Regions from separate parts of the Mesorhizobium sp. B1-1-1 genome, predicted to be linked through region 1. Evidence: riboswitches for the same ligand, from Rfam matches in the RefSeq annotation. Region 1 holds a riboswitch; the other holds the start of a gene.
The links. A riboswitch is a leader RNA that binds a small molecule or an ion and turns the genes downstream of it on or off. The one in region 1 is predicted to bind thiamine pyrophosphate.
Positions count from the first base shown of each region.

Region 2: linked by a shared signal. The riboswitch ahead of thiB (thiamine ABC transporter substrate binding subunit) and the one ahead of FJ986_RS10840 (YkoF family thiamine/hydroxymethylpyrimidine-binding protein) in region 1 are both predicted to bind thiamine pyrophosphate.

Region 1 is NZ_VFWW01000005.1:21,863-30,863, forward strand. Features, by position in the region: gene FJ986_RS10805 (GntR family transcriptional regulator) at 1-704, opposite strand, end outside; gene FJ986_RS10810 (DUF3309 family protein) at 1,184-1,348, opposite strand; gene FJ986_RS30750 (hypothetical protein) at 1,444-1,623, opposite strand; gene FJ986_RS10820 (tetratricopeptide repeat protein) at 1,772-4,174, shown strand; gene FJ986_RS10825 (ABC transporter substrate-binding protein) at 4,342-5,364, opposite strand; gene FJ986_RS10830 (ABC transporter ATP-binding protein) at 5,357-6,124, opposite strand; gene FJ986_RS10835 (ABC transporter permease) at 6,121-6,876, opposite strand; gene FJ986_RS10840 (YkoF family thiamine/hydroxymethylpyrimidine-binding protein) at 6,975-7,583, opposite strand; TPP riboswitch at 7,574-7,687, opposite strand; gene FJ986_RS10845 (hypothetical protein) at 7,906-8,223, shown strand; gene msrA (peptide-methionine (S)-S-oxide reductase MsrA) at 8,363-8,881, opposite strand.
Region 2 is NZ_VFWW01000019.1:45,473-54,473, reverse strand. Features, by position in the region: gene FJ986_RS29020 (RNA polymerase factor sigma-32) at 57-923, shown strand; gene FJ986_RS29015 (M48 family metalloprotease) at 996-2,459, opposite strand; gene thiQ (thiamine ABC transporter ATP-binding protein) at 2,717-3,499, opposite strand; gene thiP (thiamine/thiamine pyrophosphate ABC transporter permease) at 3,499-5,112, opposite strand; gene thiB (thiamine ABC transporter substrate binding subunit) at 5,350-6,348, opposite strand; TPP riboswitch at 6,391-6,506, opposite strand; gene FJ986_RS28990 (thiamine diphosphokinase) at 6,595-7,239, shown strand; gene FJ986_RS28985 (ABC-F family ATP-binding cassette domain-containing protein) at 7,241-9,001, shown strand, end outside.

The DNA.
Region 1 (9,001 bases):
AAATGGGCGGGATTGAGCAGGCTGGTGACATATTCGACCGGCCGCTCATCGGCCGCACGCGTCAGGCGACGGCCGCGCAGGAAGGGTGTGCCTTGCGGGCACCCGAGGATAGCGGCGTCATGGGCGTTCAACATCTCGATGTCGACCCACTCCTCGCCATGGTCGGGTACAAGCCCCGCTTCGCGTAGCGTCTGGTGCAGCGAGCCTTCGCGCAAGCCCCGCAGAGGCACGTCCTCCAGCTCTGGCGACAGCGGCAGGCGGCTGCGTTCGATGGAGATGGCATGGCCGTCGCTGGCATTGGTGCGGACCCGGTCGACGGCGATGAAGAGCGGACTTTCGACGCCTAACAGCACGGCAAGGTCGTGGTCTTCGATCACCTCCAGCCGCAGCGTCCGCGTTTCGGCGTTGGCGCCGGCATTGGCCAGCGCGCGCGACCAGCCGATCGCATCATCGACCGGCTTGCCGTCAAAGGTGACGAAGGAGCCGATACCGACCTTTGTGGTGATCAATCCGCGGCTGGAAAGTTCCTCCAAGCCTTTGCGCACCGTGTTGCGGCTGACGGAGAAACGCTGCACGAGTTCGTTTTCGCTTTGCAGACGGTCGCCGAAACCCAGCACGCCGGAGCGGATCTCGTATTCCAGAACGGTGGCGATCTGCTCGGGCTTGCCCGTGCCGGGAGACAGTTTGATCGCGCTCCGCTTCATATTCGTACCTGTATAGTGAACCTGTCTAGTCCTGTTTAATCTCTCCTCGTATAGCGGACTTGTCAATGGGACGGGTCATGTGCCCCGATGCACTGCTTTCGACGATCCGCCGGCCGCAGGCGGCAACGAAGAAGGAATTTCCCCAGTGCTGGACGCGTCGCACCGTGTCGCGATCCTGCTGCGGTGACCCTACCGGCAGAAGAACGAAAGCCCGCTCCGGGAACCGGGGCGGGCCTTGGAGGAGGACAAGGGGTGGGACCTCTCCTCTTGCTTTCCACGGGGGGTGTGGACCGAAATCACCTTACGGGAGTTTCGCCAGAGGCCCGATCACAAGCCTGTTTGCCCGCATCACGATCCGGTGCGCACCGGCATCGACATTGGTCACGGGATCGCGATCAGCGACCAATGCATGTCGCCCAAACAATGCATGTCGCCCAAAAGCGGCTCTCGCCTTGTGAGAACGACGTGCACGACGCGCTTTAGATGCGTCCGAGCACGACCAGAATAATGACGATCAGCAACACAAGCCCCAGCCCGCCGCCACCATAATAACCGGTTCCGTAGAACGGACCGCCGCCGAGGCCACTGAAGCCGCCGAGCAGGGCGAGGATAAGGATGATGATAAGGATGGTTCCAAGACTCATGGCTTCCACTCCCGCAGGCACTTGCGCGCCGGTTCGGCACTTCTGGGTTGAGAATGTTGCTCACAGACAACGCTTTGAACGCGTTCGCGTTCCACCTAATGCATGACGTCGAGAAGGCGACGGCGCAATTCGTGCAGCAGTCCTGCCGCAATGGCGGGGCTTTCCGACCGGCCGACGCGCAGGATACGATAAAGCTGAAGGAACGTGACTACGGCGTAAACGGCGAGATTGTAGAAGGATAAAGCCGACAGCAAAAACAGGCGGTTGAGCGTCAAGATCGGATCCGCTTCGACTTATCTCGATCTTGCATCGTCAGATCTGTGAGAGCGGATTTGCAATTCATGCTTGCATTTCTGGAACAAATAAGGAACAGTAGGGAACCTAGCTGCCAAGGCGGATTAAAGTTTTGGGGGGACCAGCGATATGATGAGGTGGAAGGATGCGGGGCTCCTCGCCGCCGCGATCGCGCTGACAAGCCTTGCGCCCGACCGGTGGCCCTCAGCCGGGCTTGGCGCCGCTCTCGCCCGGAACACGCCTGCGCTCGCAGCCGAGAAGGATTATGCAACCTGCTTCGGCGAGGACATCGAGTCGGACAAGCGCATTGTTGCCTGCTCCGCGATTGCGGAGGACGCCGCAGAGCCAGCGCGCAGCCGCGCCACAGCCTATTTCCAAAGGGGCGTCGCTCTCGGCGACCAGAAGCAATACGACCGATCGATCGCCGACTACAGCGAGGCGATCGCGCTCGATCCGAACGACGCTTCCGCGTATCTCAACCGCGGCGCCGACTGGTTCAGCAATGGAGACGACGACCGTGCGATCGCGGACTTCAACATCGCCATCAGCCTGGAGCCGTCCTCCAGCGATGCCTACAGCAACCGTGGCCTCGCCTTCCTGCACAAGGGCAAGACCGACGCGGCCATCATCGATTTCCAACAGGCAATCGAGGCGGACCCTCAGAATGGCAAGGCGCATGCGGGCCTGGGCATCGCCTGGGACAGGATGGGCGACCCGAAACAGGCCCTGGCCGAGTATGACGAGGCGGTCCGTATCGATCCCAACAACATATTGGCCAATGTCAAACGCGGTATCGCCCGCGCCGCCGAGAGTGAGTTCGATCCCACTGTCACCGATGACGATGCTGAACAGGCGCCCGGCGAGAACTTATCCGCCGCCAAGGATACGACCAGCAATCGCGCAGCCGCAAAGACCTTGACCGAGCGTGCGGGGATGCGGCTGTCGAAGTATGGCCTCGAGGGCGCGCTTCTCGATTTCGACAAGGCGATCAGCCTCGATCCCGACAATGCGGACGCCTATCTCGGGCGCAGCCGCGCAAGGACACTCAAGGGAGACAGCGCCGGAGCGGCGGCGGATTGCCTGCGCGCCATCGAGCTTGATCCGACGCGGGCAGGAAGCTGCGGCGCTCAGCTTGCCGCCGACCAAAGCAAGCCGGCACCGTTGCCGGACACCCAACAGCAAAAGCAGCGAGCCGTCGTTCCGGATATCACTGCCACCCAAGACACGCTGGCCGCAAGGGTTCTGGAGGCGACCGATCCGCGCGCCCTCGAAGCGATCCTTGGCGGCGATGCCTTCCTGGACATGGGCAAGTACGATCAGGCGATCGGCGCCTACAACAAAGCGATTGCGCTCGATCCGAACAACCGGTTCGCCTATTACGGCCGCGGCAAGGCCCAGGCCGCCAAACGCGTTTACGAGCAAGCGATCGCCGATTACGACACGGTCATCCAGCTCGCCCCCAATTTTGCTGCGGCTCATTCTCGCCGGGGCCTCGCCAAGATCACGTCAGGCGATGCCGAAAGCGCTCTTGCCGATTGCAGCCGGGCTTCAACACTCGATCCAAAGGCGCGCGACGCCTACTTCTGCATCGGCATGGCCTGGCACGCCAAGGGCGACGCGGGGCGCGCGATTGCCGCCTATTCGATAGCCATCGAGATCGATCCGAAAGACGACGCCAGCTATTATGGGCGCGGCATGGCGCGTGCTGACATGAAGGACTATGACGAGGCAATCGCCGACTTCGGCCAGGCGATCAAGCTCGATCCCGACAATCGCGATTACGCGGTCGCCCGCAAGGCGGCTGTGGCTGCGAAGGGACAGGGCGATATGGCGGCCGCCACGCTCGGCGCCGTCAGCTCGGCGGCGGCCACCGCCAGTTCAGCCGCCGGTTCGGCCGCACCGAGCGATACTGATTCGGCCGCCAAGGCGCTTTTCGCCAAGGGTCGGAGGCTGTATGAGAAAAATGACTATGACGGCGCCATAGCCCTGTATGGCAAGGCGATCGCACTGGTCCCGGCATTTCATGACGCCTATCTGGCCCGGGCCATGGCTTGGGAGGCGAAGAACGATTATGCTCATGCTGTTGCCGATTACACGCAGGCGATCGCGATCAATCCGAAGATAGCCGAGACCTACTACAGTCGCGGCCAGAACCTCAGTTTCCAGGAAAACTACGACGGGGCGTTTGCCGACTTCGAAAAGGCCATCAATCTCAACCCCGCGGACGCAAGGGTCTATGCCGATCGAGGCCTCCTATGGATGGGAGGGCACGAGGACGTCGCCGCGCTGCGCGATTTCGAAAAGGCCATCAGCCTCGATCACAAGAACCCCTTTGGCTATTTCGGTCGAGGCGTGATCCGAACCAGCAGAGCGGACTATGAAGGGGCCATCGCGGATTTCAGCCAGGCGATAAGGCTCAAGCCGGATTTCGCAACCGCCTACGAGGCGCGGAGCCGGGCGTGGGAAGCCAAGGGCAACCGCAAGCGTGCTCAGGCCGATCGCAAGAAGGCACTGAGCCTCGGGGTAGATTAGACGGGCTTTTCGGGAGGGCGCGGATTTTGCGTTGGAGTGGTTTGGGCGTAATGGCAGTCGCCGCTCTGTGCTTTATTGCCTTAAAGGTTGGCCTTGGGCGCAGCTCTGACGAGACTGACGAAAGGCAATCAGCTTGAGCAGCGCTGGCGCCCGATGCGGTTTGATCCCTACCCCAGATAGAAGTTACTGAAATAGTTGCCAAAATCCGGTTGCCGGGCAACGGGCTCGCCGTCCCCGTTCCGGAGGATGCCGGCGGCGAAGAGATAGGAACCGATCGCTTCCATCTTGGCCGGGTCCATGCTGCCTATGGCGCCGTTTTGCCGGCGCAGATAGTGCCCGTCGATCAGCGTCTTCAGCGAGGCGTGGATCAATGCCGGATTGGTCAGGGCGTCCTTGTTGGCGGCGATCAGCAGTGTGGCCGCTTCTTCGGGATGATCGACGGTGAACTGGTAGCCGCGCCGCGTTGCCCGTATGAAGCCCGACGCCAATTCCGGATTTGCACGCAGATACGCATCGCTAGAGGAGATCAGCGTGGTGTGCTCGTCGGGCACGCCGTAGTCGGCATAGACGAAGCTTCGCTGTTTGACGCCTTTCAGTTCTGCCTCGACGCCTTCCCAGGTCGAGACCTCCAACGTGAAGTCGACCGAACCGTTGGCCAGCGCCTCATAGGCGGACGTGCCGAGCGTCACCGTTTCGAAAGCCCCCTTGCCGCCATCGTGACGGATGATGGTCGAGATCAGCGCGTTTTCCCAGGCACTGCCGAAACCGCCATAGGTCAGGCCGTCAAGATCCCTGGGGGTTTTGATCTCGTCACGCGCTGCATTGAACACCAGCCGTCCGGTTTCGCACTGCACCACGGCATAGACCGCCTTGAGATCGGCGCCGGCGGTTTTCTGGGTGAAGAGGCCGATGGAGCCGTTGATGCCGAAATCGGCAACGCGGTTGGCAACCAGCGTGCCTGCACCGGTATCGCTGTAGGGCAGGATGTCGACCTCGAGGCCGGCCTCGCTGTAAAACCCTTTGTCGCGAGCGACGAACAGGCCGATATGGTTGGTGTTGACCGTCCAGTCCAGCGCCACCGTTACTTTCCGGGCGGCCGCCTGGGCAAGAGATCGGCCTGGCCGGGCTACAAGGGGAAGGCCGGCAGCGGCAGTGAGCAGCAAGGCTTGCCGGCGCGTCAGGTCAGTCATGGTCCGTGTCCTTCTGGTGGCTCGGGTTGAGGAGGATGTCGAGGATCTCGGCTTCGAGGGTGCCGGCCTGCCGTGCAGCGCCGCCGGCCAGTTCGCGTGGACGCGGCAGCGGCACGGTGATCTCAGCGACGACGCGCGCCGGCCGCGCCGAAAGCACATAGATGCGGTCGGACAGGAACACAGCTTCGCGCACGTCGTGGGTGATCAGCAGCGCCGTCCAGCAGTGGCGCCGCCACATCTGTTCCAACCAGCGTTGCATGGCGGCGCGGGTCAGCGCATCGAGTGCGCCGAACGGCTCGTCGAGCAGCAGCATATCGCGTTCCTGCACCACGGTGCGCAGCAAGGCCGCGCGCTGGCGCATGCCGCCGGAAAGCTGCGCCGGAAAATGCCGTTCGAAACCGGCAAGCCCGAATTCCTCGAACAGCGGAGCAACGCGAGCGCGGGCAGCCTTGCGCCTGACACCTTGCACCTCAAGCCCGAGCGTGGCGTTGTCAAGAATGCGCCGCCAAGGCATCAACGCGTCGCGCTGCGGCATGAAAGCGAAATGCCGGCCGTGGTCATCGAGCGGCTTGCCGTCGAAGAATATCTCGCCCTCGCCGTGAAGCGCGCCGGTCAGAAGCTGGAACAGCGTCGACTTGCCGGCGCCGGAGGGGCCCAGAATGGAGACGAATTCGCCGGCGCCGACGCTGAGCGAAATGTCGGCAAGCACGTCGAGTCCTTCGAAGGCCTTGCGCACATGTCGCAGTTCGAGCCGGTTCATCGCCACGGCCCCTTTCCTGCGGCCCGCCCGCCGGCGGTCCGTTCCCATGGCATGGCAAGGCGCTGGACCAGCATCGTCAGCCCGAACAGGACGAGCGTCAGCACGGCGCTGACGGCGACGGCGGCCAGCACCAGGTCCGGGCGGAAGTTGTTCTTGGCGTTGAGCATGTAGATGCCGAGGCCCTTCGCCGCGCCCGCATATTCGGCGAAGATGGCGCCCACGACAGCATAGGTGATCGAGATCCTGACACCGGCGAAGAAGTAGGGCAGCGCCGAGGGCAGCCGCGCCAGGACGAAGACACGCCAGCGCCCTGCCCCCATGGCGCGCAGCATTTGGCCGATCTCAGCCTCCGTCGCCTCATATCCTTCGGCCAAAGCCACCAACATCGGAAAGAAGGTGACCAGCGCCACCAGCATGATCTTGGGCATCAGCCCAAAGCCGAACCACAGCACCACCAGCGGTGCAATCGCCACCAGCGGCAAGGTCTGGCTGACCACGAAGACCGGAAAAAGGGCGCGCCGCAATGGCTGGGAGAAGTCGATCAATATCGACATCGCAAAGGCACCGCCGAGCGAACAGGCAAAGCCTGCGAGCGTGGCACGGAGGGTTGGCACGGCGTTATCGGCCAGCGCGTGCCGGTTGAGCATTGCCTGAGCGAAGACGCGCGATGGCGCCGGGAGGATTGTCGGCTTGATGCCACCAAAGCGCGCATAGAGTTCCCACGCGGCTAGCAGCAGCCCCACCGAAAGCATCGCCGGAGCGGTTCTGGCGATGAGGTCCACGATCGGACGCGAAGGGGCGGACGGGGAGGACACGCAGGTACCCGGAGCGGATGGCGCGGGGCGCGCCGTCAGACGGCGGTGGGGCTGTTGGCCGAGACGGTGACGTCGAGCGTTACGTGACCGGCACCCGGCCCGAAGCGGCAAAAGGCCTCGTTGAGTGCGGTAAAAATGGCGCCTGCGTCGCCGCGCAACTTTGTGCAGAAATGCTTGGAGCGCTCATATACGCCCGACTGCTTCAGGAAGTCGATGCAGCCATAGATCTCGTCCATGTGGTCGTCGGTGCCCATGACGTAAAGCGAGAACTGCGCCGCCGCCGGCTGGCCGGTGACGGCCACGCCGCGCACGGCGGCGATAGCCGCTTCCTTGCGCGGGCCGAGCGGCCCGGCAGGTCCGCCAAACGCGTCGGAGCGGCAGATCGGATCGTCCGGCTCGCCCGGGCAGCCGCGCGAGATGGCGGCCGAAAGCACGCAATGCTTGCCGCTGCGCGCTGCCGCCACGAACAGGTCGCGCATGGCAGGAAACAGCACCTCGGGCGGCCCGACAAGCAAGGTCGAGATATCGTCGGTCTCGATCCGCAGTCGATCACGATAGGGGTCCAGTGCCCCGAGCGCGCCAAGGATGACGCCGACAAAATCGCCGGACATGGGATATAGGGAAATCTGTGCGCCTGAAAACATCGCCCGCCTCGCTCCGCTGGTATTACCCAGATCAGCTTCTAGGGTCTGTGGGCTTGCCGCCCCCGTCTCAGCCCCGACCGTACGGAGCACCCCTGTGGATGGACGCGTTAAAGCACCAATCGGGCGGCTATGAAAGCTGTTTTTTCAGGACCATCGCCGGAAATGCATTGCGCCAGGCCTGATTTATGGGCGGTTCCGTCGGGCCCGGTCTTGAGGGAAATTTGTCCGGAACCTTAGCCACGACGAGTGGTTGTCCCTATAGTCGCAAACGCGACGAACTTCGTGGAAACGAGCGAAGACTTCACAGAAATGGAGACAAACCATGTTCATGAAAATCCTCGCAGCTTCGGCTCTTACCATTGGTCTCGCGACTTCGGCGATGGCGCAAAGTGCTGGCGGAAACGGCGCCAATAATGGGCCCGGCAGCGGCCAGTCGGTCACGGTCGACCCGAACACGCCGGCATCGCCGAACACGGTGGATCCTGGCACGACCGGCAGCACGACCGTCATGCCCGACGGCATGAATTCGAACGCGGACCGGAACTGTCCGGCCAGCCCACAAGGTGCTCAGCCGGATGCCAGCCACACCGCTCCGGGCACGGCTTCGCCGACTGTCAACGACAAGCATTGCGGCAAGTAGCCACTCGCCGAAACTGCTGGAGAATGCCACGGGGCGTCTGTTCCGTGGCGTTTCCGTCTCTTTATGTTTCACCCTCGCCGAACAGGCAGGCGCCTGAGACGTAAACCGCCATCGGCCTTCGTCTCGGTTCGGGCGCCGTCTACGAAACAGCCTTTTCGCGAACCGGCAGCTTCCAGCCCGGCCTGACGAAATGACAGGTGTAGCCGTTCGGGTATTTCTGCAGATAGTCCTGATGCTCGGGTTCGGCTTCCCAGAACGCGCCGGCCGGAGCCACCTCGGTGACCACCTTGCCGGGCCACAGGCCCGAGGCGTCGACGTCGGCGATAGTGTCTTCGGCGACGCGCTTCTGCTCATCGGTGGTGTAGTAGATCGCCGAACGGTAGCTCATCCCCACATCGTTGCCCTGGCGGTTGCGTGTCGTCGGATCATGAATCTGGAAGAAGAACTCCAGCAGCGTACGGTAGCTCACCCTGGCGGGATCGAAATTGATCTCGATGGCTTCGGCATGGGTGCCATGGTTTCGGTAGGTGGCATCAGGCACGTCGCCGCCGCTGTAGCCGACGCGCGTGGACAGGACGCCCGGGATGCGTCGGATCAGATCCTGCATGCCCCAAAAACAGCCGCCGGCAAGCACCGCGCGTTCGCTTGAAGTCGCCATATCAAATCTCCCCAAAGCAACTCCGGGGAAAGGTTGTAGCCGTTTCCGTCCGGAATTGCGCACGATAAAACTGGAGGCCCGGCGCTATGACAGCCGCTCCAGGATTTCCCATAGATGGGC
Region 2 (9,001 bases), on a different contig from region 1:
GAGCGGCTGCCGGGTTTCGAAATGACATCCGTATCGCCAGAGCCAGGGAGTGCCTCATGATGGAAGACACGGCAGGACGGATCATGGTCCGCGCGGCAATGAGGGCTCCCTATCTCGAACGCGACGAGGAGTTGCGGCTGGCGCTGCGCTGGAAAAAGGACAACGACCAGAACGCGCTGCACAGCATCACCGTGGCGCATATGCGCCTGGTCATTTCCATGGCCTCCAAATTCCGTCATTACGGCCTGCCGCTTGGCGATCTGGTCCAGGAGGGCCATGTCGGCCTGCTCGAGGCCGCGGCCCGTTTCGAGCCGGAGCGCGAAGTGCGGTTTTCGACCTATGCGACCTGGTGGATCCGGGCCTCGATGCAGGACTACATCCTGCGCAACTGGTCGATCGTGCGCGGCGGCACCAGCTCGGCGCAAAAGGCTCTGTTCTTCAACCTGCGGCGCCTGCGCGCCCGGCTGGCGAACGGCGCCGCGGAGCCGCTGTCGAACAGGACGTTGTACCGCGAGGTTTCAGCGGCCCTCGGCGTCTCCGAAGCCGATGTCGCGCTGATGGATTCGCGGCTCTCGGCGCCCGACTCCTCCCTCAATGTCCCGCTTGCCGACGATGGGGGCGCGACCGAGCGGATGGACTTCCTCGTGTCGGACGATCCCTTGCCCGACGAGGTCGTCAGCGACACCATCGATATCGAACGCCGCTCGATGTGGCTGAAGGCGGCGCTTGCCGCACTCAACGCGCGTGAGCTGCGCATCATCGAGGAGCGTCGGCTGAGCGACGAGGGCGCGACGCTCGAAGCGCTCGGCGAGACGCTTGGCATTTCCAAGGAACGCGTGCGCCAGATCGAGGCCCGCGCCATGGAAAAGCTGAAAGTGGCGCTGGTGAAGCAGAACCCGGAATTCCTCGCCACCGCCGCCTAAATCCATTCCAGGAAAACTACCTAGAAGTTTCTCGTCCCAAAAACGAGAGAGCGGGTCAGCGCCGACTATCGGCTATTTGTCGGTGACGATCTTGACCTTGTCGCCGGCCGAAACCGCAGCCCCCGGCGACAGCGCGTTGAGCACCCGGAACAGGTCGAGTTTGCGGTCGACGCCGACCATCTGCGCCGAAAGCGAACCCATCGTCTGCCCCGGCTGGACGGTGACCACGCGGATATGCAGCGGCTTCAGCGCCGCCTTTTCGGCGGCACTCAGAATGCGGAACGAGCCGCTGACGGAACGCGCCACGGTGTCGAGCGACGTGCTGGCGGATGGTGCCGCCGTCAGCAGCCGGTAGACCTGGCCGCCGGCGCGGATTACCGCGATATCGAACTGCCAGCCTTCGGCGCCTGCATGCGCCGTCGCCGCCTCGTTGCCGTTGATCGTTTCCTGCCTGACGCTCGCGTCGTCGAGACCGGCCACCCAGCCGCTCCTGATATAATCGGTCAGCGCACGGTTCTTGTCGATCGACACGCCGTCGAAGCGGATCGCAATGTCGCCCGGCCCGGTCGCCGTCACGGCGGCGGCCGAATTGTCGATGATGAAGCCCTCCGGCACCGAGAAGGACACGCCCAGGCCCGGATGCAGAAAGGTCTCGCCGCGCACATACCCTTCTTCCGGCGTGTCGCCGTAGAGCAGGCCGTCTATCCCGGCGAGGAAGGCGTCGCGATCGCGGGTGCCGACGCCCGGCGGGCCGAACTGGCGGGCATGGCGTTGCGCAAGGTCGATACGCTGCGGCGTATTGGGATGCGTTGCCAGGAAATCGAGGCTGGCGTCGGTGGCGCCGCTGATCGAGCGGAAATCGGTGTAGGCCGACATGGACTGCAAGAAGCGGCCGGCGGCGTAAGGATCGTAGCCGGCTTCGCCGATCGACTTGATGCCGATCGCGTCGGCCTCCAGTTCCTGGTTGCGCGAAAACTGCGCCAGTCTCAGCTTGCCGCGGATCAGCGCCGCCTTGGCGGTCGGGCTGTCGCCGAGCACGTCGGAAACAACCTTGGTGGCGAGCCCCTCCTCGGCCTCGAGCTGCTGGCGCTGCAGGCCGTGGTTAGCGGTGACGTGGCCCATCTCATGCGCGATGACGGCGGCGAGCTCGGCCGAATCATTGGCCAGCGCCAGCAGGCCGCGCGTGACGTAGAGGTAGCCGCCCGGCAGTGCGAAGGCATTGACGTTGGGCGAATTGAGGATGGTGATACGATAGGTCTGGGTCGGGTTGGCCGACACCACCGTCAGGCTGCCTACGACCTTGGCGACCATGCGCTCGAGCTTGGGATCGGAGTATTCGCCGCCATAGGTCGCCAGGATGCGTGGATGCTGCGCCTTGGCCAGTTCGGCCAATTTGTTATTGGCCGCGACATTGTCGACCGTGATCGGTTTGTCGGAAGGCTGGAAGCCGGATTCCTGGACTTCCGGAGGTGTGAACATCTGGCAGCTTGCCAGGGCCACGACAAAGCCGGCCAGCGCCAGAAAGCGCGCCAGCATTTTCCCTCTTGGTCTTTCCGTGCCGGTCGGCAGAACGGCTTCCTTTCGGGTCTGGCGCATGCCCGCGAAAATCGGGGCGATCCTCGCAAGGGCTCATGCGCAAATCAAAGCATTACAGCATCCACGCCATACCAACGCGCGGCGGATGCTGCAGGCAAATCACGGCCTGCACCGGACCGGTACAGGGCGGACCTAGCCACACTACCTCTGTCATGGCAAGCAATCGCCCCGTCGCCAGGAGCCGGTTTGAGCGTAAATTATGTCCGCTTCCGGGCAATATCTCGTGATCCAGCCTCCCAGGCGCTTGTGCCAACATAGCGCCGGAAAACTTCAGGACCAGCCCCGGCAAAGAAATCATCCGCCTTGCCCTTGGCGGCAACCATGCCGTTGTCGAGGAACACCACCTCCTCACAAATACGGCGTGCGTCCTGTGGCTGATGCGTGACGAACAGCAGCGTCATGCCCCGCTCGGCATGCACGTCGGCGACAAGATCGAGCATGTCGTCGCGCAAGGCCGGTCCGAGTGAAGCGAAAGGCTCGTCCAGAAGAAGCACCGGGCGGTTGCGAACCAGCACGCGCGCCAATGCGACACGCTGGCGTTCGCCTCCCGAAAGTTCGCGCGGCAGGCGTCTTTCCTTGCCCGCGAGGCCGGTGCGCGCGATCGCCTCCGCGATGTCAGCGCGGTCGGCCTCGGTCAGCCGCAGCGAGGGCGAGCGGCCGAGCCCGACATTCTCTTCGACCGAAAGATGGGCAAAAAGATTGTTTTCCTGGAACACCATCGACACCGGCCGCGCCGAAGGCGGCGCCGCGCCGACATCGGCGCCGCCGATCAGCACGCGGCCAGCCTGCGGCGTCTCGAAGCCCGCCACCAGATTGAGCAGCGTCGACTTGCCCGAGCCGCTCGGCCCCATGATGGCGGTAATTTTCGACGCGGCGAAATCGACATCGAAAACGAGCGGCGCGTCGCCGTAGCTGAACGAGACCGTGTCCAGCCGCACCTCGGCTCCCCTTGTCGCACCATTGGTGGCGCCCGCAGCCATCAGTCTCGTTCTCCCCTTCCCAGCCCGCTCGCCGCCACCACAAGCGCAAGGCAGACCAGACCGAGCAGCAGCGCCAGGCCGGCGGCGTCCTCGGTACGGTAGCTGCCCATGCGCGCCAGGAGAAGGTAGGGCAAGGTCTGCACGGAATCACTGCCGAACAATGCGATGACGCCGAGATCGCCAAGCGACAGCGCCATGGCAAACGCGAAAGCGGTGGCCAGCGGCCGTCGCAGCGAGGGCCAGTCGACCAGCCGCAACCGGGCCCAGCCCGCTATTCCCAGAAGCGCGCAGAGCCGCTCATGGCGCTCGCTCGCCGCATCATAGGCGGGGCGGATGGCACGGATGGCGAAAGGCATCGCCATGACTGCATTGACAGTGACGACCATGACCGGGGCTATGGCAAAGACATCGCCGACATGGCGCAGCAGAAGGAACCAGCCGGCGCCGATGACGATGGGCGGCACGACCAGGACGAAGCCGGCACCGGTGTCGGTGGCGTGTTCGAGCACGGTCCGCGGACCGGAGCGGCGCTTCAGGGCCAGCACGCGGCGCGCCATGGCGAGCGAAAGCGACAGCGCAACCGACAGCAGCGCCGACAGGAAAGCCAGCACGGCGCTGGTCAGCGTCGCCTGCCGCACCGCCGCTTCGCCGGCGAGACGACCGAGGTCGGCGCCGAGGCCTGACATCACCGTCGCCGTCATCGGCCCGGCGACGAACAAAAGGGCCAGCACGACGAGCGCGGCATTCAGCGCGGCCTCGGTCCTGCCGGCCGAGACGTAGCGGCGCGGCGCCACCGGCAGATTGGCGTCACCGGTGGTGTTGGCGCCGAGCCGCGTCAACGCCAGCACCACGACAAAGGTCAGCGCGATCTGCAGCAGCGTCAGCGCCACCGCCCGCGCGGGATCGAAATCGAAACGCAGAGCCTGGTAGATGCCGACCTCCAGCGTCGTCGCGCCGGGGCCACCGCCCAGCGTCAGCACGATCGTGAAGGATGTGATGCAGAGCATGAACACCAGGCCGGCGACGCCCGGCAGAGCGGCGCGCAGTGTCGGCCACTCGATCAGCCGGAAAGCCGGTGCGGCACCCATGCCGAGCTGGCTCGCCAGCCGCCATTGGTCGGCTTGGATGGTTTGCAGCGCTTCGAGGAACAGCCGCGTGGCCAGCGGCAGGTTGAAGAAGACATGAGCAACGAGGATGCCGGAGAGGCCATAGATGCCCGGCCAATTGTAACCGCCGACGGCACCAAGAAAGCCGGCGAAATAGCCGGCGCGGCCATAGAGCGCCAGGATGCCGAGCGCCGCCACGATCGCCGGCAGCGCCAACGGCAGGGCGAAGAGCTGGAGGATGAAGCCGCGGCCGGGAAAGCGCGGATGCCGCGACAGCGCGCGAGCCACGAACAGGGCCGGCGCCACCGACAACAGCGTCGAAAGCGCCGCCTGCCACAACGTAAAGCGCACGACGCGCAGGAGATAAGGATCGAAGGCTGCCCAGGCTCCGGAGAAATCGTTCGCGCCTTCGAAAAGAAGACCCGCAAACGCGCCGCCGATCAGGAGCCCGATCGCCGCAAGCGCGAGGATACCGGCGGAGATGCGGGGGTCAGACGCGCGCTGCACGCTGCGCCACCCAAAGGACCTTTAGCGAGCGTCGCGTTCCTTCGCGCCCCCCTCTGTCCTGCCGGACATCTCCCCCACTTGGGGAGAGATTGGCTGCTTCAGCGCTCCACCCTCTCCTGTGACGTCGCCAATTGGCGAAAGCCGTCGTGACGGCCAATCTCCCCCCTCGTGGGGGAGATGTCCGGCAGGACAGTGGGGGGCGCTGTAGAGCACTCATCATCCGATCATACGACCAAACTACTTGCTCATCACCGCCAGCCATTCATCCACCCATGCCTTGCGGTTGGCCGCGACCTCCTCGGGACTGAACAGCAAGGTTTTGGTCGGTTTGACCAGTCTGTCGAAGGCCGGATTGAGCGGCTTGTCGGTCTTGCCGGCCGGGAACATCCAGTTGGTCTCGGGGATGGCATCCTGGAATTTCGGCCCGGTCATGAAGGCGATGAACTTTTCCGCCAGCGGATTTTTGGCTCCCGTCGTGGTGATGCCGGCGACCTCGATCTGCAGATACTCGCCCTCCTCGAAGGAAGCGGCCTGGTAGCGCTCGGTGTTCTCGGCAACCATGTGGTAGGCGGGCGAGGTCGTGTAGGACAGCACCATCGGCGCCTCGCCCTTGGTGAACAGGCCGTAGGCCTCGCTCCAGCCCGGCGTCACGGTCAAGACCTTCGCCTTGAGCTTGGCCCAGGCCTCCGGCGCCTTGTCGCCATAGACCGACTTCACCCACAACAGCAGGCCGAGGCCCGGCGTCGAGGTGCGCGGATCCTGGATGACGATCTTGTCGTCGGCACTGCCCTCGACCAATTCCTTCAGGCTCTTGGGCGGCGTCTTCAGCTTCTGCGTGTCATAGACGACGGCGAAATAGCCATAGTCGTACGGGACAAAGATGTCGTCGTTCCAGCCGCCCGGCACATTGAGCCCGGTCACGGCGCCATGCGGCGCAAACAGGCCAGTGGCCTTGGCATCGGCGGTGAGATTGGTGTCGAGGCCAAGCACGATGTCGGCCTTGGTCGCGGCCCCTTCCAGCTTGACGCGGTTGAGCAGCGCGACGCCGTCGGCAACCGAGACGAAGTCGACATCGCAGCCGCATTCGGCCTCGAATTCCTTCTTCACCACCGGGCCGGGGCCCCAGTCGGCGGTAAAGCTCTCATAAGTGTAGACGGTGAGCTTGTCCTTGGCTAAGGCCGGCCCGGACAGAACCACGACCATTGCAGAGACAAGGGCGTATAAAAGCGTGCGCATCGGCGCCTCCTTCGTTCGGGTTAAAGGAATTGAGGCGTCGGACTGTCCGAAACGTCTAATCCCTCCGCCGGTACAAACCGGATCAGGTTCAGCGGGTTGGCGAGACTGCCTCTCAGCCGGTCCGCGAAATATCGCGTCCGGCACCCCGTTAGAGCGCCTCGACACATAGGCCCGGCCGGTGAACCGCGCAAGTGGCTGTTTGCCGGCCTTCCGTTTCCGCTGCCGGGCTGGTAAGGGCCACACGATATGAGCACATTCACCATCCTGCTTGGCGGCGATCTCATCCGCACGCCACGGCTCGACCGTCAGGTCGAGGGAACCCGCGTCGTCGCCGCCGATGCCGGCATCGGCCATGCAAGCACGCTCGGCCTTGTGCCGGAACTGTGGGTCGGCGATTTCGATTCCGTGCCCGCCGGCCTGCCGGATGAGTTGGCCGCCGTGCCGCGCCGGACCTTCCCGGCAGAGAAGGACGCCACCGATGGAGAACTCGCGATATCGGCCGCCCTGGAGCGCGGCGCGACCAGCCTCGTGCTCGCCGGCGCCTTCGGCGGCAAGCGCGCCGACCATGCCTTCCTGCACATGGCGCTCGCCCTGCGGCTGGCCGGGGCCGGGACAAAGGTGCTGTTGACCAGCGGCGCGCAGGAAGCCGTGCCCCTGGCGCACGGCACGGCCCGCTTCGACTATGCCGACGGCACCCTGTTCTCGATCCTGGGTTTTTCCGAGCTTGCCGGGCTGACCGTCGCCGGCGCGAAATGGCCGCTTGACCGCGTCAAGGTCGCGTTCGGCTCATCGCTGACCATCTCTAATGAGGTCAAGGGCAGGCTCGAGATCGCGCTGGGAGCGGGGCGCGCGCTGCTGCTCGCCCATCCCTATCCCTTGCCAGAAAGCTGACATGGCGCCGCCTCTTCTCAATCTCGACGGAATAAAACTGACGTTCGGCGGCACGCCCCTGCTCGACGGCGCCGACTTGGCTGCGTCGGCAGGCGACAAGATCGCGCTGGTCGGCCGCAACGGGTCCGGCAAGTCGACGCTGCTCAAGATCGCCGCCGGCCTGATCGAGCCGCAGGACGGCGAGGTGTTCCGCCAGCCATCGGCGACCGTCCGCTATCTGCCGCAAATGCCCGACATGGACGGCTTCGCAACCGTGCGCGCCTATGTCGAGGCCGGCCTCGGTCCCGCCGACGATCCTTATCGCGCCAGCTACCTGATGGAGCACCTCGGCCTCTCGGGCGAGGAGCAGCCGGGCGACCTCTCCGGCGGCGAGGCCAGGCGCGCCGCCCTTGCCCGCGTCATGGCGCCCGAGCCTGATATCCTGCTGCTCGATGAGCCGACCAACCACCTCGATCTCTCGGTGATCGAATGGCTGGAAGAGGAACTCGTCCGCACCTCCTCGGCCCTCATCGTCATCTCGCACGACCGCCGTTTCCTTGAGCGCGTCTCGCGCGCCACCGTGTGGCTCGACCGGGGCCAGACGCGCCGGCTGGATAAGGGCTTCGGCCATTTCGAGGAATGGCGCGACCAGGTGCTTGAGGAAGAAGAGCGCGAACAGCACAAGCTCGGCCGCCAGATCGTGCGCGAGGAACACTGGCTGCGTTATGGCGTGACGGCGCGGCGCAAGCGCAACATGCGCCGCCTGGGCGAATTGCAGACCATGCGCCAGCGTTTTCGCGGCCATCGCGGCGCCGAAGGCACCGCGACCATGGTGGCCAGCGACGCCGCCGAATCCGGCAAGCTGGTGATCGAGGCCAGGAACATCGAGAAGAGCTTTGGCGACCTCACCGTGGTCAAGGGGTTCTCGACCCGCATCCAACGCGGCGACCGCGTCGGCCTCGTCGGGCCGAACGGCGCCGGCAAGACGACGCTTCTGAAGATGCTGACCGGAGAATTGCAGCCGGATGCCGGTTCGGTGCGGCTCGGCACCAATCTGGAGATCGCCACGCTCGACCAGAAGCGCGAGGCGGTCGATCCGCAGGAGACGCTGGCTCAGTATCTCACCGACGGGCGCGGCGAGAACCTTGTCATCAATGGCGAGCAGCGCCACGTCGTCTCCTACATGAAGGACTTCCTGTTCAAGCCGGAGCAGGCACGCACGCCGGTGCGCGAGCTGTCGGGCGGCGAGCGGGCACGGCTGATCCTTGCGCGCGTGCTGGCCCGGCCGGCGAACTTGCTGGTGCTCGATGAGCCGACCAACGATCTCGACATGGAAACGCTGGAGTTGCTGCAGGAACTGGTCGCCGGTTTTGCCGGTACGGTCATCCTGGTCAGCCACGACCGCGATTTCCTCGACCGCACCGTGACCAGCGTGATCGCGCCGGACGGCGGCGGCCGCTGGGTCGAATATGCCGGCGGCTATTCCGACATGCTGGCGCAGCGCGGCGGCACCAGGCTCGACGACCGCAAGGCGCGGGCGAAGGCGGATGCAAGCGAGGCGCCGACGGCGAAGGCGGACAGCCCCACCGCCAAAGCCCCGGCAAAAAAACTCTCGTTCAAGCAGAAATTCGCGCTGGAATCGCTGCCCAAGAAGATCGAGGCGGTGACAGCCTCGATCTCGCGGCTGGAGAACAACATCGCCGATCCGGCCTATTACGAGCGCGATCCGGCCTCGTTCCAGAAGACCATCGCCGCCCTCGACAAGGAGCGCGCGACGCTGGCG